Regions from separate parts of the Comamonas testosteroni genome, predicted to be linked through region 1. Evidence: predicted binding sites of a transcription regulator. Region 1 holds the regulator's gene; the other holds the start of a gene.
The links. Region 1 encodes sigma-54, which starts transcription at its own class of promoters, with help from an activator protein. Its sites were predicted from a motif close to TGGCANGNAANCTGCTTT; they were not measured.
Positions count from the first base shown of each region.

Region 2: F0P97_RS25090 (DUF3567 domain-containing protein) is a predicted target of sigma-54. The motif match lies at 3,818-3,835, and genes of this name have one in related genera.

Region 1 is NZ_CP043568.1:5,647,411-5,655,504, forward strand. Features, by position in the region: gene F0P97_RS26015 (tRNA-binding protein) at 1-239, shown strand, start outside; gene F0P97_RS26020 (DUF711 family protein) at 297-1,529, shown strand; gene F0P97_RS26025 (aspartyl/asparaginyl beta-hydroxylase domain-containing protein) at 1,663-2,583, shown strand; gene F0P97_RS26030 (RNA polymerase factor sigma-54) at 2,774-4,375, opposite strand; gene lptB (LPS export ABC transporter ATP-binding protein) at 4,521-5,303, opposite strand; gene lptA (lipopolysaccharide transport periplasmic protein LptA) at 5,300-5,956, opposite strand; gene F0P97_RS26045 (thiol:disulfide interchange protein DsbA/DsbL) at 6,087-6,737, opposite strand; gene F0P97_RS26050 (SPOR domain-containing protein) at 6,893-7,597, opposite strand; gene argS (arginine--tRNA ligase) at 7,699-8,094, opposite strand, start outside.
Region 2 is NZ_CP043568.1:5,445,610-5,453,703, reverse strand. Features, by position in the region: gene F0P97_RS25105 (glycerol-3-phosphate dehydrogenase/oxidase) at 1-73, opposite strand, end outside; gene F0P97_RS25100 (FGGY family carbohydrate kinase) at 70-1,611, opposite strand; gene F0P97_RS25095 (MFS transporter) at 1,625-3,082, opposite strand; gene F0P97_RS25090 (DUF3567 domain-containing protein) at 3,321-3,620, opposite strand; gene F0P97_RS25085 (DUF3108 domain-containing protein) at 3,905-5,065, opposite strand; gene F0P97_RS25080 (IclR family transcriptional regulator) at 5,091-5,882, opposite strand; gene F0P97_RS25075 (fumarylacetoacetate hydrolase family protein) at 5,992-7,062, shown strand; gene F0P97_RS25070 (TraB/GumN family protein) at 7,087-8,094, shown strand, end outside.

The sequences.
Region 1 (8,094 bases):
AGCTGCTGGTGGACCTGGGCCCCGAGCTGGGCCAGCGCAAGTCCAGCGCACAGATCACCGAGCATTACCGGCCCGAGGACTTGATTGGCCGCCTGGTGGTGGCCGTGGTCAACTTTCCGAAGAAGCAGATTGGGCCTTTGATGAGCGAATGTCTTGTGACCGGTTTTCACGATGCCACGGGAGCCGTGGCCCTGTGCGTGCCCGACAGGGAGGTGCCGCTGGGCACACGCCTGCTGTGATCGGCATATTCAGAGGCAAAATGGCCACCAGCCATTCTCCTGCCTGCGGATACTGCTATGAATATCAGCTTCAACCCTCTGGTGCGCGTGCGCACCGTCACTGCCTTTGTCAACCTGAGCGCCGATGAGGCACATTGGCAGGCCGGCCTGACCCAGGCCAAGCAGCAATGCGATGCCGTGGCCGATGCCATCGAGGCCCGGGGCTATCAGGTGCAGTCCATCCGCATCGTGAGCAACCCGTTCGGCGAATACCTGAACGTCTGCGGCATAGACAGCGCCCTCGCCGGCCTGCAGCGCATTGCCGAAACGCTCAACACCATCAACACCGGCAAACGCCGCATCCGCTTTGCCGTGGGCGAAGCGCGCAATGCGCAGGAAGTGGCCCTGCTGCCGCAGCTGATTGCCGCCTATGGCGACCTGTGCAACGCCTGCGTGAACATCGATCTGGATGAACACGGCTTTCTGCAGACCGACTTGCTGGCCCACAGCGTGCAGGCGATTCAGCAAATCGCGCGCACCACGCCGCGCGGCGAAGGCAACTTCAACTTCACGGTCAACTTCAACTGCGCGCCCGGCATTCCCTATTTCCCGGCCAGCTACCACCGCGGCAAGCACCACGGCGCCCTGGTGCTGGGTCTGGAGACGCCAGACCTCATGGTGGCTGAACTGCAGCAGCTGCAGCAGCAGCGCCTGCAGCTCGATCACGCGGCGTGGTTCAGGCTCGCATTCGAGCGCCTGAGCCAGACCCTGAACGAGCATGCCACTGCCATCCAGCGCTGTGCCGACGGCGTGACGCTGGCCGAGGGCTGGCATATCGCGGGCATGGACACCTCGGCTGCGCCGTCCAAGTCCTGCGCCTCCATGGTCGATGTCTACCAACTGCTGGGCGTGCCCTGTTTCGGCGCCAGCGGCACGGTGGAAGCCTCGGCCCTGCTGACCCGCGTCTTCAAATCGGTCAGCGGCGTGACGCAGATCGGATTCAGCGGCCTGATGCTGGCCGTGACCGAGGACGAAGGCCTGGCCCAGGCCAGTCTGAATGACGAATTCGATATCCGCGCCCTGCTGACCTATAGCAGCGTCTGCGGCATCGGCCTCGATACCGTACCCGTGCCGGGCGACAGCAGCGCCGAGCAGATCGCTGCCGTCATGCGCGATACGGGCACCATGGCTTTTCGCCTCAACAAGCCGCTGACTGTGCGCCTGTTCCCCGTGCCGGGGCTCAAAGCGGGCGACAGAACGGCCTTCGAGAGCGCCGATCTGTGCAACTGCGCCGTACTGGCTCTGCCTTGAGCATCTAACAGGCGGGCTTCTGCGCCTGGCCGTCAAGCGCCGGCAGCTATTGCTTTTGATATTCCCCTACCCCGGTTCTGTTTGACCTGCCCCCATGGTGGCCGCCGGGGTGCCCCCGGTAAAATTGGCTCTTATGGCAAAAATTATCGTTCTGGCACTGGTGCTGCTTTTCTTTGGCTGCGGGCTGTACATGCATCTGCGCGGCAAGGTGCGCCACAAGGTGCTGCGCCAGCTGTTTGATCACTCCACGTTCACGGCGCCGTTCAACGTCTTCATGCTGATGTTCAGCAAGGTACCGCGCACGCCCTACCTGCCCACCAGCACCTTCCCCGAGCTGGCACCGCTGCAGGCCAACTGGCGTGAAATCCGCGAGGAAGCCGTCAATCTGCAAAAGAACATGCAGATCAAGGCCGCCGCCAACAACGACGACGCAGGCTTCAACTCCTTCTTCAAGACCGGCTGGAAGCGCTTCTACCTCAAATGGTACGGCGACGCCCACCCCTCGGCCATGGAGCTGTGCCCCAAGACCACGGCCCTGGTGAAGTCGATTCCCAGCGTCAAGGCTGCCATGTTTGCCGAGCTGCCGCCCGGCGCCAAGCTCAATCTGCACCGCGACCCCTATGCAGGCTCGCTGCGCTATCACCTGGCCGTGCTGGCCCCCAACGACGACCGCTGCATGATCGAGGTCGACGGCCAGCCCTATAGCTGGCGCGAAGGCGAAGGCGTGATCTTCGACGAGACCTTTATGCACTGGGCCGAGAACCGCAGCGAGGGCAACCGCATCGTGCTGTTCTGCGACGTGGAGCGTCCCATGACCAATGGCTTTGCCCAGTGGCTCAATCACTGGCTGGGCAAGAATGTGGTGGCCGCCGCCAGCTCGCCCAACAACGAAGGCGATCCGCGCGGCATGATCAGCAAGCTGTTCAAGATCTCGTTCTATGCGGGCAAGTACCGCCGCGCCTTCCGCAACTGGAATCCGACCTTCTACAAGATCCTCAAGTTCGGACTGATGATCGGCGTGCTGGTCTGGTTTATCTGGTGGCTGGTTTCTTGATAACCCCCTGAGGCGCTACGCGCCTTCCCCCTGGCCGGGCGCCCCCAAGGGGGACGGCGGCATCGCCGCAAGGGCGGCTCTTGCTCGCTGCCCCTGACTTGAGAAATGCCTTATCAAGGCTCCCGCCCTAAATGCAGAACAAGAAAGCCGCTGTGCGATGCATCAGCGGCTTTCTTGTTTCTGCGGTGCCCTACAGCGCCTTGCGCAGCGTGGTCGTCGGTATCTTGAGCTGCTCGCGGTATTTGGCGACGGTGCGGCGCGCGCACTCGATGCCCTGCTCTTTGAGCATATCGGCCAGCTTGGCGTCCGATAGCGGCTTCTTGGCATCTTCGGCATCGACGAACTGCTTGATCAGCGCACGCACGGCCGTGCTGGAGGCACTGCCGCCGGTTTCCGTACCCAGGCCCGAGCCGAAGAAATACTTGAGCTCGAAGGTGCCCTGGGGCGTGGCCATGTACTTGGCCGTGGTCACGCGGCTGATGGTGGACTCGTGCAGGCCCAGGGTGTCGGCGATATCGCGCAGCACCAGCGGGCGCATGGCCAGCTCACCATGCACAAAGAAGTTCTTCTGCCGCTCCACGATGGCTTCGGAAACACGCAAGATGGTGTCGAAGCGCTGCTGGATGTTCTTGATGAACCAGCGCGCCTCCTGCAGCTGCTGCTGCAGCGCCGCATGGCCGTCGCTGTTCTTGTGGCGGCGCAGCACACCGGCATAGATGTCGTGCACGCGCAGACGCGGCATGACCTCGGGGTTGAGCTGCACGGAAAAGTCCATCCGGCCGGCGCCGGCCCGCACCGGACGCACGATGACATCGGGCACCACGATATGGCGTTCCACATCGACAAAGCGACGCCCCGGACGCGGCTCCAGTCTGGCGATCAATGCCATGGCCTCGCGCAGTTGCTCCTCGCGCGCGCCGCACAGGCTGGTGAGCTTGCGCAGATCGCGCCGCGCCAGCAGGTCCATGGGCTGCGCACAGATGGCCTGCGCCAGCAGCAGCCGGTTCATATGCGCCTCGGTCGTGCCCTCGTCCTCGGCGGTGCGGATCAGGTCGCGCAGCTGCAGCTGCAGGCACTCGGCCAGATCACGCGCGCCCACGCCCACGGGCTCCAGGCTTTGCAGCAGCTTCAGAGCAATGACAAAGTGCTGCTCCAGCTCCTCGCGCTCTTCCAGGTCGTCGCCGGCTAGGCTCTGCGCCAGCTCCTGCAGGGAATCCTCGAGATAGCCGTCGTCGTTGAGCGACTCGATGAGAAAGCGCAGTGCCGCCATGTCCGCCGCGCCCAGATGCAGGCTCAGCGCCTGACGATGGAGAAAGTCGGTCAGGCTCTGGTGCTCGCGCGCCAGATCGATGGCATCGGTTTCGTCATCGCCATCGCGGTTGCGTGTGGAGCTGCTGGCCGAGGGCGTATCCCACTCGCTGCTGGATTCGCCGCCCCATTCCCCGTCCTGGCCGTCCATGCCGTCGGCCTCCCAGTTCAGCGTTTCCGGGGTCTCGGCACTTGGCGTCTCCGCTATTGTTTCAGCAGCTGCTTGCGTTTGCTTCGCATCATTTTCAGCATGAATACTGTCTGAAGTGTTGTATTCACTTGCGCTAGCAGCTACATCTACAGGAGCATCTCCCGTAGATTCGGCCTCATCGCCAGCACGTTCCAGAAAAGGGTTGTCGACCAGCATCTGCTCGACTTCCTGCGCCAGCTCCAGAGTGGAGAGCTGCAGCAGCTGAATGGATTGCTGCAGCTGCGGCGTCAGCGACAAATGCTGCGAAACGCGTAGCGAGAGACCTGGCTTCATCGAGGCGCGGCTCCCAGACAATCATTGCAAACGCGCACAGTGCCATGGGTTGGCAGCCGGGTCTCCCCAGGGCAAACCCCGGCGCAGCCGGTCAGGGTCCCTTCCGGGGGCAGCGACCACACAAAGTGAAGGAACGTGGGGGTCATCACATTCTGAAATGTTCGCCCAGATAGACGCGGCGCACATCGGCGTTCTCCACGATCTCCTCGGGCGTGCCTTCGGCCAGCACATGGCCGTCGCTGATGATGAAGGCGTGGTCGCAGATGCCCAGCGTCTCGCGCACATTGTGGTCGGTAATCAGCACGCCGATGCCGCGCTCCTTGAGGAAGCCGATGATGCGCTGGATCTCGATCACCGCAATCGGGTCGATGCCGGCAAACGGTTCGTCAAGCAGGATGAAGCGCGGTTGCGTGGCCAGGGCTCGGGCAATTTCCACGCGACGGCGCTCACCGCCGGACAGAGCCAGTGCCGGCGACTGGCGCAGATGCTCGACGCGCAGCTCCTGCAGCAAGCCGGTGAGGCGCTTTTCGATCTCGCCCTGCGTCAGCGTCTTGCCCTGCTCGTCCTTTTGCAGCTCCAGCACGGCGCGCACATTGTCTTCCACGCTGAGCTTGCGAAAGATGGAGGCTTCCTGGGGCAGATAGGACAGGCCCAGACGCGAGCGTTGGTGAATCGGCATGCCGCCCACCGGCTGGCCGTCGATGAAGATCTCGCCGCCGTCGCTGCGCACCAGGCCCACGATCATGTAGAACGATGTGGTCTTGCCCGCGCCGTTGGGGCCGAGCAGACCGACCACCTCGCCTTTTTGCACGGACAGGGACACATCCTTGACCACCTTGCGGCTGCCGTAGGACTTGGCCAGATGCTTGGCTTCCAGGCGGCTGTCGGACTCGCCGCTGCGGCTGCTGGAGAAAGTCGGTTCGCTCATTTCTTCTCGTCGGCTTTCTCGCCGCCCAGCGTCATGCTCTGGCGCAGCTGCGTGCCAGGTGTTGCAGGCTTGGGCTGGGCTCCCGGCGTGCCGTCCTTGGGCGCCATGATGGCGCGCACACGACCGCCCTGCCCCACGGAGGAGCTCGGCAGGCCGCCGCTGGTCTTCTGACCATCGACGGTATAGACGTCCGTGATGTTGTTGTAGACGATGATGGAGCCCGTGACCTGATCGCTGAGCTGACCGCCACGGTAGCGGCGCATCTCGCCACGACGGATGAACTTGACGATATCGGCCTTGCCGTCGTACTCGATGACTTCGCCTTCGCCCTCGATGAACTCCTCGGGCTGACCGGCCACGGTATCGCGCTTCTGACGGAAGAATGCTCGCTTGCCGGCCTCGGCCTTGATCACGCCGTACTGATAGCCCTCGGCATCCTGCCGCACATCGAGTTGGGCGCCGCGCAGCACGATGGAGCCCTTGGTCATCACCACATTGCCGGTAAAGACACTGGTCTGCTGCAGCTCGTCATGACGCAACGCATCCGCCTCGATATTCATGGGCTTGGCGCTGTCGGCTTTTTCGGCATGGACAATGCCGGTCGCTGCTGCCAGGGCGCAGGCCAGCGCAAGAGGTAGGAGTGTTTTTTTCATGGAAGGCACGTTTCTTGCATCCATTGTAGTCATTCCCTTTTTGCAACTTGCGTAAAAAACACCCACAAAAAAGCCCGCACGGCGGCGGGCTTGCTGGGCATCAAACGTCACTGGCGTCTGCTGCCTGATCTCAGGCCTTGCGGCTGGAGGCGATCAGCGCATTGACCACGCGCAGCACATTGTCCATATTGCCGGCCCTGGTGCCGTCCGTGTAGTAGCGGCCGGCCACACCCATGGCGGGCACGCCTTCCACGTCATACTCGTTTTGCAGCTGGGCGGCCTTGCGCGCCTGATTGGCCACGGTGAAGGAGTTGTAGACCTCCTTGAACTTGGCCAGATCCACGCCCTGCTTGCCGACCCAGTCAAAGATGGCGTCATCGGTCTTGAGCAGATTGCGATCCACGTGAATGGTACGGAACACCTTGGCGTGCAGCTGGGGCAGCAGGTTCATGCCCTCCAGAGCGTAGTAGAGCTTCTGCTGCGGCACGAAAGAGGCATTGAAAGCCACGGGCACGCGGCGAACCACCACATCGGCAGGCTGGCTCTTGGCCCAGGCTTCGAACTGGGGCTCGAAGACATTGCAATGCGGGCAGCTGTACCAGAAGAACTCGACCACCTCGACCTTGCCGGCCGGCGCGCTCACGCTGGCGGGCTTGCCGAGCTTGATGTAGTCCTTGCCTTCTTTGGGCGCAGCGCCCTGGGCCCAGCTGGAGGAGGCACCCAAAGTCAGGGCACCGGCAGCAGCTGCCGAGGCAGCCAGAGAGAATTCGCGACGTTTCATCTAAAAAAACTCCTGTATCAGGTCTGCAGTATCAGAGCCCAGCGGCCCCAAAAAGTTCAGCAAAGTCCTAAATCTCGCACCCGCTGTCTGGGACGCCTCGGGCCGCAGCCTGAGGGATCCGCAGAGAGAGGCTGCACAACGCCTCGCAGGGCCGATTATCGCGCTGCACGCACCAGGGTCGAGTCCACGCCCGCGCCATCGAGCTTGCCCTTGAGCTGCTCCGCGTCGTCACGCTTGCTGAACGGCCCCACGCGCACGCGAAAAACGGTGATGCCGTTCTGCTCACGCTCGCTGATGCGCGACTCCCAGCCCAGCATGGCCAGCTTGGCACGCTGCGCTTCCGCTTCGCTCTGGCCGCGGAAAGCACCGGCCTGCACAAAGTAGTTGAATGCAGAGTCCGAAGAGGATGCAGTCTGCGTGGCCGCCTTTTCCTTGTCTGCACGCGCCTTGTCTGCCTTGTCGGCGGCGGCGGAGCGTTCCTTGACCAGATCACCCAGCGGATCGCCCGATGCGGGCTTGGCCGTCTTGTCCGGCGTCGCTGGTGCCGGCGGCGTGGTGACTCCGCCGGTTGCAGTAGGCTGTACCGCAGGCGTGGGCGGCGAGACCGTCACGTCGCTCGGAGGAACTGGTGGTGTCACCGGGGGAGGCGCAGGCTGGCGGCTCTGCAGCGGTGCGTTGGGATCCCAGTTCTTGTTGCGCTCGGCCTCGGCCGCATCGCGCTGAGTGTTGTTTCCACCCTTGTTGAGGAAAGGCACCGGCACCTTGGTCACATAGATGGCCACGGCCAGAGCCGCAGCCAGACCGATGACCATGCCAAAGATAAGCCCCAGGATGGTTCCACCGCGTTGCTGGTTCTTCATATCAGTCGCTTAACGCTTTCTGCTTCAGTTATTCCATTCTCAGACCCATCGGCCACTGACAGGCAAGGCCGGCAAGGCGACCGATGGACAGGAAACTGGGATTACATGCGCTCGGGTGCGCTCACACCCAGCACCGCCAGCCCATTGTGCAACACCTGGGCCGTGGCAGCGACCAGGGCCAGACGTGCGAGCTTGACCTTTTCGTCGTCCACCAGAATGCGCTCGGCGTCGTAGTAGCTGTGATAGCTGGAGGCCAGATCGCGCAGATAGAAGGTCACGTCGTGCGGTGCATTGCCTTCGGCAGCAGCGGTCAGCATCTCGGGGTACTTGGCCAGCAGCAGCATCAGGGCCTGGGCCTGCGGGCCTTCCAGTGCGGACAGGTCCACATCCTTGAGTGCCGCCAGGCCGGCACCGCCGGCTTCCTGCCAGGCGCGCAGCACGGACTGGATCCGCGCATGGGCGTACTGCACGTAGTACACGGGGTTGTCGTTGTTCTG
Region 2 (8,094 bases), 200 kb from region 1:
GCAGCTGCAGCGGTGCAGTCTGGGTCAGCATGGCGCTGTCCCTGCGTTCCTTGTCGAAGGGCCACTGCATCATGCGCGGCCCTCCAGGGCGGCGGCGCGCCCGGGCGCCCGGGCGCGGGCCAGTTCGTCGCCCACGCGGGCGCGCCAGATGCTGCGGCGCTCGCTTCGCTCGTCGACCGCCATGCGCGGTTCGAAGACCGCTTCGGTGCGCAGCGTGGCGCAGGCCTGCGGCAGCCCGTCCCACAGCAGGCCCGCGCTGCCGGCCATGAAGGCGATGCCGCGCAGGCTGGCCTTGTCGGTATCGGCCAGGCGTCGCACGGGCAGGCCGCCCAGGTCGGCCTGGATCTGCAGCAGGGCATCGCTGCCCGACAGGCCGCCGCCCACCAGCAGCTCGCCCACCTCGGTGCCTGCTGCCGCCTCGTCGGCCTGCACGCAGGAGGCCACGGAATGCGCAATGCCTTCGAGGATGGAGCGCGCCAGCTGCGGCCGCGAGGTGGCCATGGACACGCCCGAGATCGAGGCCCGCGCGCCCGGCTCCATGGCCGGCAGGCGCAGGCCGGTGAGCGCGGGGATGAAGACCAGGTCGGCCGGCGTCTCGGCCTCGCGGGCCAGGGTGCTGATCTGCTGCGGGTTGTCGAACCACTGCAGCTTCTCGCAGATCCAGTTGAGCGCCGAGCCCGTGGTGGGCACATAGGTCTCGATGGCATAGCGCGAGACACCGCCCATGCGCCGCGCCGTCATGGTCAGCGAGCTTTCATGGGCCGCGTCATGCGCGGGCAGCTTTGTTCCCGTGAGCACATCGACGAAGCTGCCCGTGCCATGCACGCACAGCGCCTGGCCGCGCTCCAGGCAGCCCAGGCCCACGGCCGCCGCATGCTGGTCGCCCGCGCAGGCCAGGATGGGCACGGCCAGGCCCAGGAGCTCGGTGCGCGTGCGGCCGAAGTCCTGCACGTCTTCGCACAGGCGGGGCAGCAGTTCGGCGGGAAACTCCAGCGCGTCCAGCCAGTCGTGCAGGTAGCGGTGCTCGCCCAGCGCATAGGCGTTGCCCGAGGTCACATTGGTGGGCGTGGTGACCACGGCGCGCGCATCCGACAGATGCCACAGCAGCCAGGAGTCGATGGTGCCGAAGGCCAGCCGCCGCTGGCGCCAGGCCTGGGCCACGGCCGGGCATTCGCGCAGCTTGTGCGCGGCCCACAGGTAGGGCGAACGCACGCCCACGGGCCGGCCCGCGTGGCGGATCAGCCGGGCATCCCAGTCGCCGGCCAGCAGGGCCAGTTCGTCGCGGTGGCGCGCATCCTGCCAGACCATGATGGGCGCCAGCGAACGGCCCGTGGCCGTATCCCAGAGCACGGCCGAGCAGCGCTGGTTGGCAATGGCCAGAGCCACGATCTGCTGGCCGCTGCCCTGGGCGCGGGCGATGGCGCGGCGGCACACGTCCAGCGTGCGCTCCAGCAGCAGGTCGGCGTCCTGTTCGACCACGCCGGGGCGCGGGCAGTGGATTTCCAGCGGCAGATAGTCCTGGGCGGACACCTGCCCGTCGCGCCCCACGACGGCGGCGCGCGTGCCCGAGGTGCCTTCGTCGATGCAGAGGATCACGGCTTCATGGTGCATGGAGTGCTCTCTTTCAGGCGGTGGTTTGAGCGATCTTGGCGGGCGGGGCGGCGTCGTCCGCGAACTGGGGCGCGCCGGGCTCGTCGTCGGGGTTCACCGTGGTGCGCGTGGGGTCCCAGCGGATGGAAAAGCAGACGATGCTGGCCAGCAGCGGCACCACGGACAGGATGAGGAAGGTGTTCTCCAGCCCGTACTGCTGGCGGAACAGCGGGAACACCAGCAGCCCCAGCGCCGCGCCCATGGCGCCCAGCGCGCCGATCACGCCATTGGCGCCCGCGCGCAGCTCGCTGCGGAACGATAGCGTGGACAGGCTCTTGCCGTTGGCGCCGGGCCCGCCCGAATGAAAGAGGATGAACAGCGAGGGCACGGCCACGGCCAGCCAGATGGGCATGCGGCCGTTGAACAGGCCCAGAACCAGCAGCATCAGGAACACCAGCGCAAAGCCGAAGGCCGAGGCCCGCCGCAGGCCCAGCCGGCGCCCGATGACGGGCGACAGGAATCCGCCGACGATGCCGAACACGTTGAACACCAGCGCACCCAGCGTGGCCTCGCGGAAGTCCTTGCCGAACAGCGAGGCGCTGATCAGCGGCAGGTACCAGCCCACGGCAAAGTACTGGATGGACTGGCCTATCTGCACCGTGGCCGCCAGCAGCGTGCGCGGCAGGTAGATGCCGCGAAAGATCAGCAGTACATTGGCCAGCCCGCGCCGCGCCGGGTTGAGCACGGGAAGGCGTTCGGCGGGCGGCGCGGCCTCGAAGCGGTGGCCACGGGCGCCGTAGATGCGCGTCATGGCGCGGGCGGCGTCATCCAGCCTTTCCTTGCGTGCCAGCCAGGTCGGGCTTTCCACCAGCAGCGCAGCCTGCATGCCCAGGATGAACAGGCCGAACACCGCCGTGGCGGCCACCGAATAGCGCCACAGCGAATCGCCCACATCCCAGGAATGGAACCACAGCGCCAGCACCAGGTTGCTGCACACGGCCATGTACCACATGCCCTGCCAGACATTGAGCCGGCTCTTGAGTCGGGCGGGCGTGAACTCGGCCAGCACCGCCATGGCGATGGCGAAGTCGATGCCATAGGCCGCGCCCACGAAGAAGCGGCCGAAGAGGATGGTGGCGTAGTCGGGCGCCATGCTGACCAGCAGCGCACCGGCCACGGCCAGCACCTTGGCGATGACCAGGGGGCGCATGCGGCCCCAGCGGTCGGCCATCCAGCCGCCGATGGGATTGAAGGCAATGGACACCCAGGAGGCCAGCGACGTCATCCAGGCCACTTCGGCCGGCGTCAGTTGCTGGTCGCGCGTCATGGGGCCCAGGCCCACGCTGAGTGCGGAGTTGGAGAATGCGTCGAGGAAAAGTCCGCCGAGTGCCAGCCACCAGATGGTGCCGGCGCGGCCTGAAATGCCCTGGCGTGCGTCGATGTAGGCGATGACATCCTGAACGCCGCGAACCCTGTGGATGCTGGTCTGCATGCTGGCCTCCTGTGTTTCTGCAAGAGGCCGGCAGACCATACAGGCGCGACAAGACCATCTCACAGATGGTCTTCAAATCTTGAACCTGTGCGGCGATTCTAGGCAGCAAGCGCAGCCTGCGGATCAGTGAAAGCACCAGGGTGCGCGCAATGGCCGCGCCCAAAGAAAAGGCCCGCTGCAGAGAACCTGCGGCGGGCCTGGCGCGAACTCCCTTCTTGGGACCCTGCGCTGTGTGCTGTTAGTGAACCACGACAGGCTGCTGGGCCAGGCCCGTGTAGGTGTCGAGAATTTCTTCCACTTCCTCCTCGGTGGGGGCGTCCTGCTGCCAGGCGAGGATCTGCTTCTGGAACATTTCGGCCCAGGAGCCGTCCAGATACACCTCCTTGCCCGAGCGCTTGTCCACGATCTCGAAGCCGTGGCGCGGCAGTTGATGGGCTTGCTGGATCTCGGCCTTGGCTGTGCCTGCCGGAACGTCTGCCTCCATATCGGGACGCAGATGGAGCACCGCAAAGGATTCAGAGTCGTAAAGCATTTGCATGGTGTTCCTCCTTTCACTTCCGTTATGAGCATGCCTGCCATGGATATGGCGACAGGGTGCCGCATTTCAAGGTGGAAATGCCTGCTCTTGGCACTTGGGCACAGTATTCCATGGATTGGACATGGTTGTGGGCAACCGGCTTTCCCGATCTGTAGTAGGCAAGTCCTTGAACGGCGCGACAGCGTTCAGCCCGAGCCGATGCAGGTTGCAGGCCTTGGCAGGGAGGTGAGTGAGCGCTTTGGGCGCAGTGGTCTCGGGGTTTATGCCAGGGTACGGCATGGAGGCTATTGCGGCGCGGGCAGATATTTCTTGAGCTGCAGGTCGACAAAGTCGTCCTGTCCCTGGGTGAGCTTGATGCGCACGGGCAGGTATTGCATGGACGGTGCCAGCCAGACCGATCCGCGCTGGTCGCTGCTGCTTTTGCCGGGCAGCTTGTCCAGACGCAGCGCCATGACGCTGCCAAATGGCAGCTCCAGCGCCTCGCTGGCACCCACGCGGAACTGCCAGCGCACGGCTGAGCGTGCGCTGCTGGTGGTCAGTTCTATCAGTGTGCCTGGCGGATATTTTTCGGGGGCGGCAGCCATCAGGGCCGAGAGCTGCAGAAACACGCTGAGGCGGTCCTGCACGCCATCGCCAATCGCCGCATCGGTCTGGCCGCCGCTGTAGTGCGCCTTGCCGTCGGCTACGTCGAAGGCGGCGGACTGGGTTTTGCGCCCCTTGTCGCTGAAATTGAGCGGCTGCAGGCCCTTGGGCGTGATCAGCCCCTCGCTGGTCTGGGAGCGCTCGCCCAGCAAGAACATGCTGATCGACTGTCTGGCCTGGTAGTACTGGCCGTCATGCTGCCATTGCAGCTGGGCGCCGGCCGAGTATTGAAAACCCTTGACCTGACCCGAGGCGTTGAACTCCAGCGTGGCGGAATTGGGCAGGGTGACGGGCAGTACAGAGCCTGGCGGCAGCGGCGCGCTGCCTGCGGGCGTGACCTGGATGGGGCGGGCCGTGTCGGCAGCATTGGCTTCGGGAGGCTCGGCCATGGGCTCGGGAACCGGCTCTGCAGCAGCAGCGGGCTGCCCTGTATTGGCGGGTGCTTCTGTTTCAGGCGCTTCCTGCGTTTGTTGCTCCTGAGTTGGAGGCGGATTTGACGCCGACTCCTGTTCGTCCGGTACGGGAGCTGGCACGGGAGCAGGAGTCGGCGCTGGCGCACGGGGTGCAGCCTTGGGTTGAGGCGCCGGAGCTGGAGTTGGAGCCGGCTTGGGCGCTGCGGGTGCAGGCGGAGGAGGAGGCGCCTGCAGCATACGCGTCTCCATCACGATCTGGTCGTCCGCTGCCTTGTCCGGCGGGCTCAGTTCGGGCAGGCCCCAGAGCAACAGCCCATGGGCTGCCAGCACCAAGCCGGTGATGGGCAGCAGTGTCTTGCGTGCCTGGCTTGCCTGAGGGGAGCGGCCCATGAGCGTGATTCGGAGATTGCGGGTTTCAGTGGCCGGGAGCGGCGCGCCAGCCCAGATCGCTGGAGAGCTGGCGGGCGGCCGCCTGCAGCGGCGCGTCGATGGCTCCACCATAGTCCGGGTCGAAAGTCGCCAGCGAGCCCAGGGTCATAAGCCCCAGCACGATATGGCCGGAGGCATCGAAGACCGGCACGCAGAAGGCCACGATGCCCGGCAGCACGGTATCGACCACGCGGGCCGTGCCGCGCGCACGGACTTCGGCCAGCATGTCCGCAACGGCCTCTTCGGTCTGGGGCAGGTCCTGGCGTCTGGCCTTGCGTGCACGCTCGATCTCGGGCTCCAGCAACGCGGCCGTAGCCTCGCGTGGCAGCCAGGCGCCGAAGCAGCGCCCCGTGGCCGAGGCCAGCATGGGCATGACGTCGCCCAGGCGCAGATTGGCGGTGACAGACTGCGCCGATTCCTCCCAATGCACGATGGTCGGGCCATGGTTGCCCCAGACGGCAATGGCCAGCGTGTGATTGAGGGTCTCGAGCAGCGCCGGAATGCGCTCCCGCGCCAGACGCACCGGGTCGAGGCGGGCCAGCGAGGCCAGACCGATCTTCAGTGCCGCAGGACCCAGGTCGTAGCGCGAATTGCGCTCGTCCTGCGCCACCAGGCCGATGCGCTGAAAGCTCACCAGATAGCGGTGCGCCTTGGCGGCACTCATGCCGGCGGCGGCGGCGACATCCTTGAGCATCAGCGGGCCGCTGGCCTGCGCCAGCGCTTCGATGAGGGAGAAACCCACTTCGACCGACTGAATCCCTGCGCGTTCCTTTTCCATTGCAATAGAATCGTGTTTTGTTTAGTTAAATCAATTTAACCAATCGTAATTTTGGCTAGCGTTGTCAGGCATTGTGCCAGCACCGCTGCCGTGAGCAGAGGGACAGAGAATGAAACTGGCAACCTACAAGGATGGCTCTCGCGACGGACAACTGATCGTGGTCTCGCGCGACCTGAGCCAGGCCTGCTATGCCACCGGCATTGCCAACCGCATGCAGCAGGTGCTGGATGACTGGAGCTATATGGCCCCCCAGTTGCAGGATCTGTCGTACGAGCTCAATAGCGGCAAGGCCCGCCACGCGTTTCCCTTCGATCCCCGGCGATGCATGGCACCGCTGCCGCGAGCTTATCAGTGGGCCGATGGCTCGGCCTATATCAACCATGTGGAGTTGGTACGCAAGGCGCGCAATGCCGAGGTGCCGGCCAACTTCTACACCGACCCGCTGATGTACCAGGGCGGCAGCGATGACTTTATCGGCCCCTGCGACGATGTGATCGTGCCCAGCACGGCCATGGGCATAGACTTCGAGGCAGAGATTGCCGTCGTCACCGGCGATGTGCCCATGGGTACGGATGCCAGGGATGCGCTGGGCGGCATCCGTCTTGTCATGCTGGCCAATGACGTGAGCCTGCGCAATCTGATACCCGGCGAACTGGCCAAGGGCTTTGGTTTCTTTCAGAGCAAGCCCGCCACGGCCTTCAGCCCTGTGGCCGTGACACTGGACGAGCTGGGCGATGCCTGGAAGAGCGGCCGCCTGCATCTGACGCTGCAGAGCACCTGGAACGGCCGCAAGGTCGGCATGTGCGATGCGGGCGAGGAGATGACTTTTCACTTCGGCCAACTGATCGCCCATATCGCCAAGACCCGCAATGTACGTGCCGGCTCCATCGTGGGCAGCGGCACGGTGAGCAACAAGGGCGTGGAGACCGGCAGCGGCAAGAACAAGCGCATGGAATGGCCCAAGGGCTATAGCTGCATTGCCGAAAAGCGCTGCATAGAGACCATTCAGGACGGCACGCCCAAGACCGAGTTCATGCAGTTCGGCGACACCATCCGCATCGAGATGAAGGGCAAGGACGGCCAGAGCATCTTCGGCGCCATCGACCAGAACATTGCGCCGCCCGGCGGCAGCAAGGATGACTTGCACGAAGCTCAGCCTGTGGATAGCTCCGAAGACTAAGCTCTCGTTGCAGTCGTCATGCCCATGCCAAGTCTTAATCTCTCGCGCTGGATTTTGCCTCTGAAGGCCGTGCCGGCCATGGCGCTCGCCTTGTTGACGGGCCTGTCCATGGCGGCAGAACCAGCCGCCGAACCTGCTGCCAGTTGCCCGCCGCCGTTCAGCCCGCCAACACCGGCCGAAGTGCAGGCCATGGCCCCCCATGTGCAGGATAGGGGCCTGCTCTGGCGCGTGCAGGACGGCGAGCGCACCAGCTGGCTTTACGGCACCTTGCATGTGGGCAAGCGGGAGTGGATCCTGCCCGGTCGCACCATCGTGCGCTCCATGTACGGGGTGGACCTGCTGGCGCTGGAGCTCGATGTGCTGAATCCGCAGGTCATGCAGCAGTTGATTGAAGGCTTCCAGGCCCGTGTCGACGCCCCTGCGCTGCCCGCAGAGCTGGAGGCCCGGCTGGCGCAGCATCGAAAGCAGGCCTGTGCCGAGCATCTGAGCACACAACGTCCGGACGCCCAACTGCTGGGCCTGGTCAGCCAACTGGGCCGCAAGCAGGGACTGGTGGCCGAGTTTGGCGCCGATCTGCTGCTGGCAGGCATGGCCCATGCGTTGCACAAGCCTGTGGTGGGGCTGGAGTCGGCGCAGACCCAGCTCGAGGAGCTGCTTTCCGACGATCCCTTGGAGGTGCAGGAAAGCGTGCGCGACGGGCTGGACCAGCTTGATGACCCCAAGGCTCCGGAAATCCTGCAGCAACTGGCGAATATCTGGGCCAGCGGCAACGAAAAACAGCTGGAGAACTATGCCGACTGGTGCGACTGCATCAAGACCGAGCGTGATCGGCTCAAGTACGCGCGCCTCATGGATGGACGCAATCCGGGCATGGCAGATGGCATTGTTCGTCAGCTCCAGCAGGGCAAGACCGTGTTTGCTGCCGTGGGTGCACTGCATATGGTCGGGCCCATGGGGCTGCCCGAGCTGCTGCGTCAGAAAGGCTATCAGGTCGAGCGCGTGAGCTTCAAACTGCCACCCATACAGAAATCG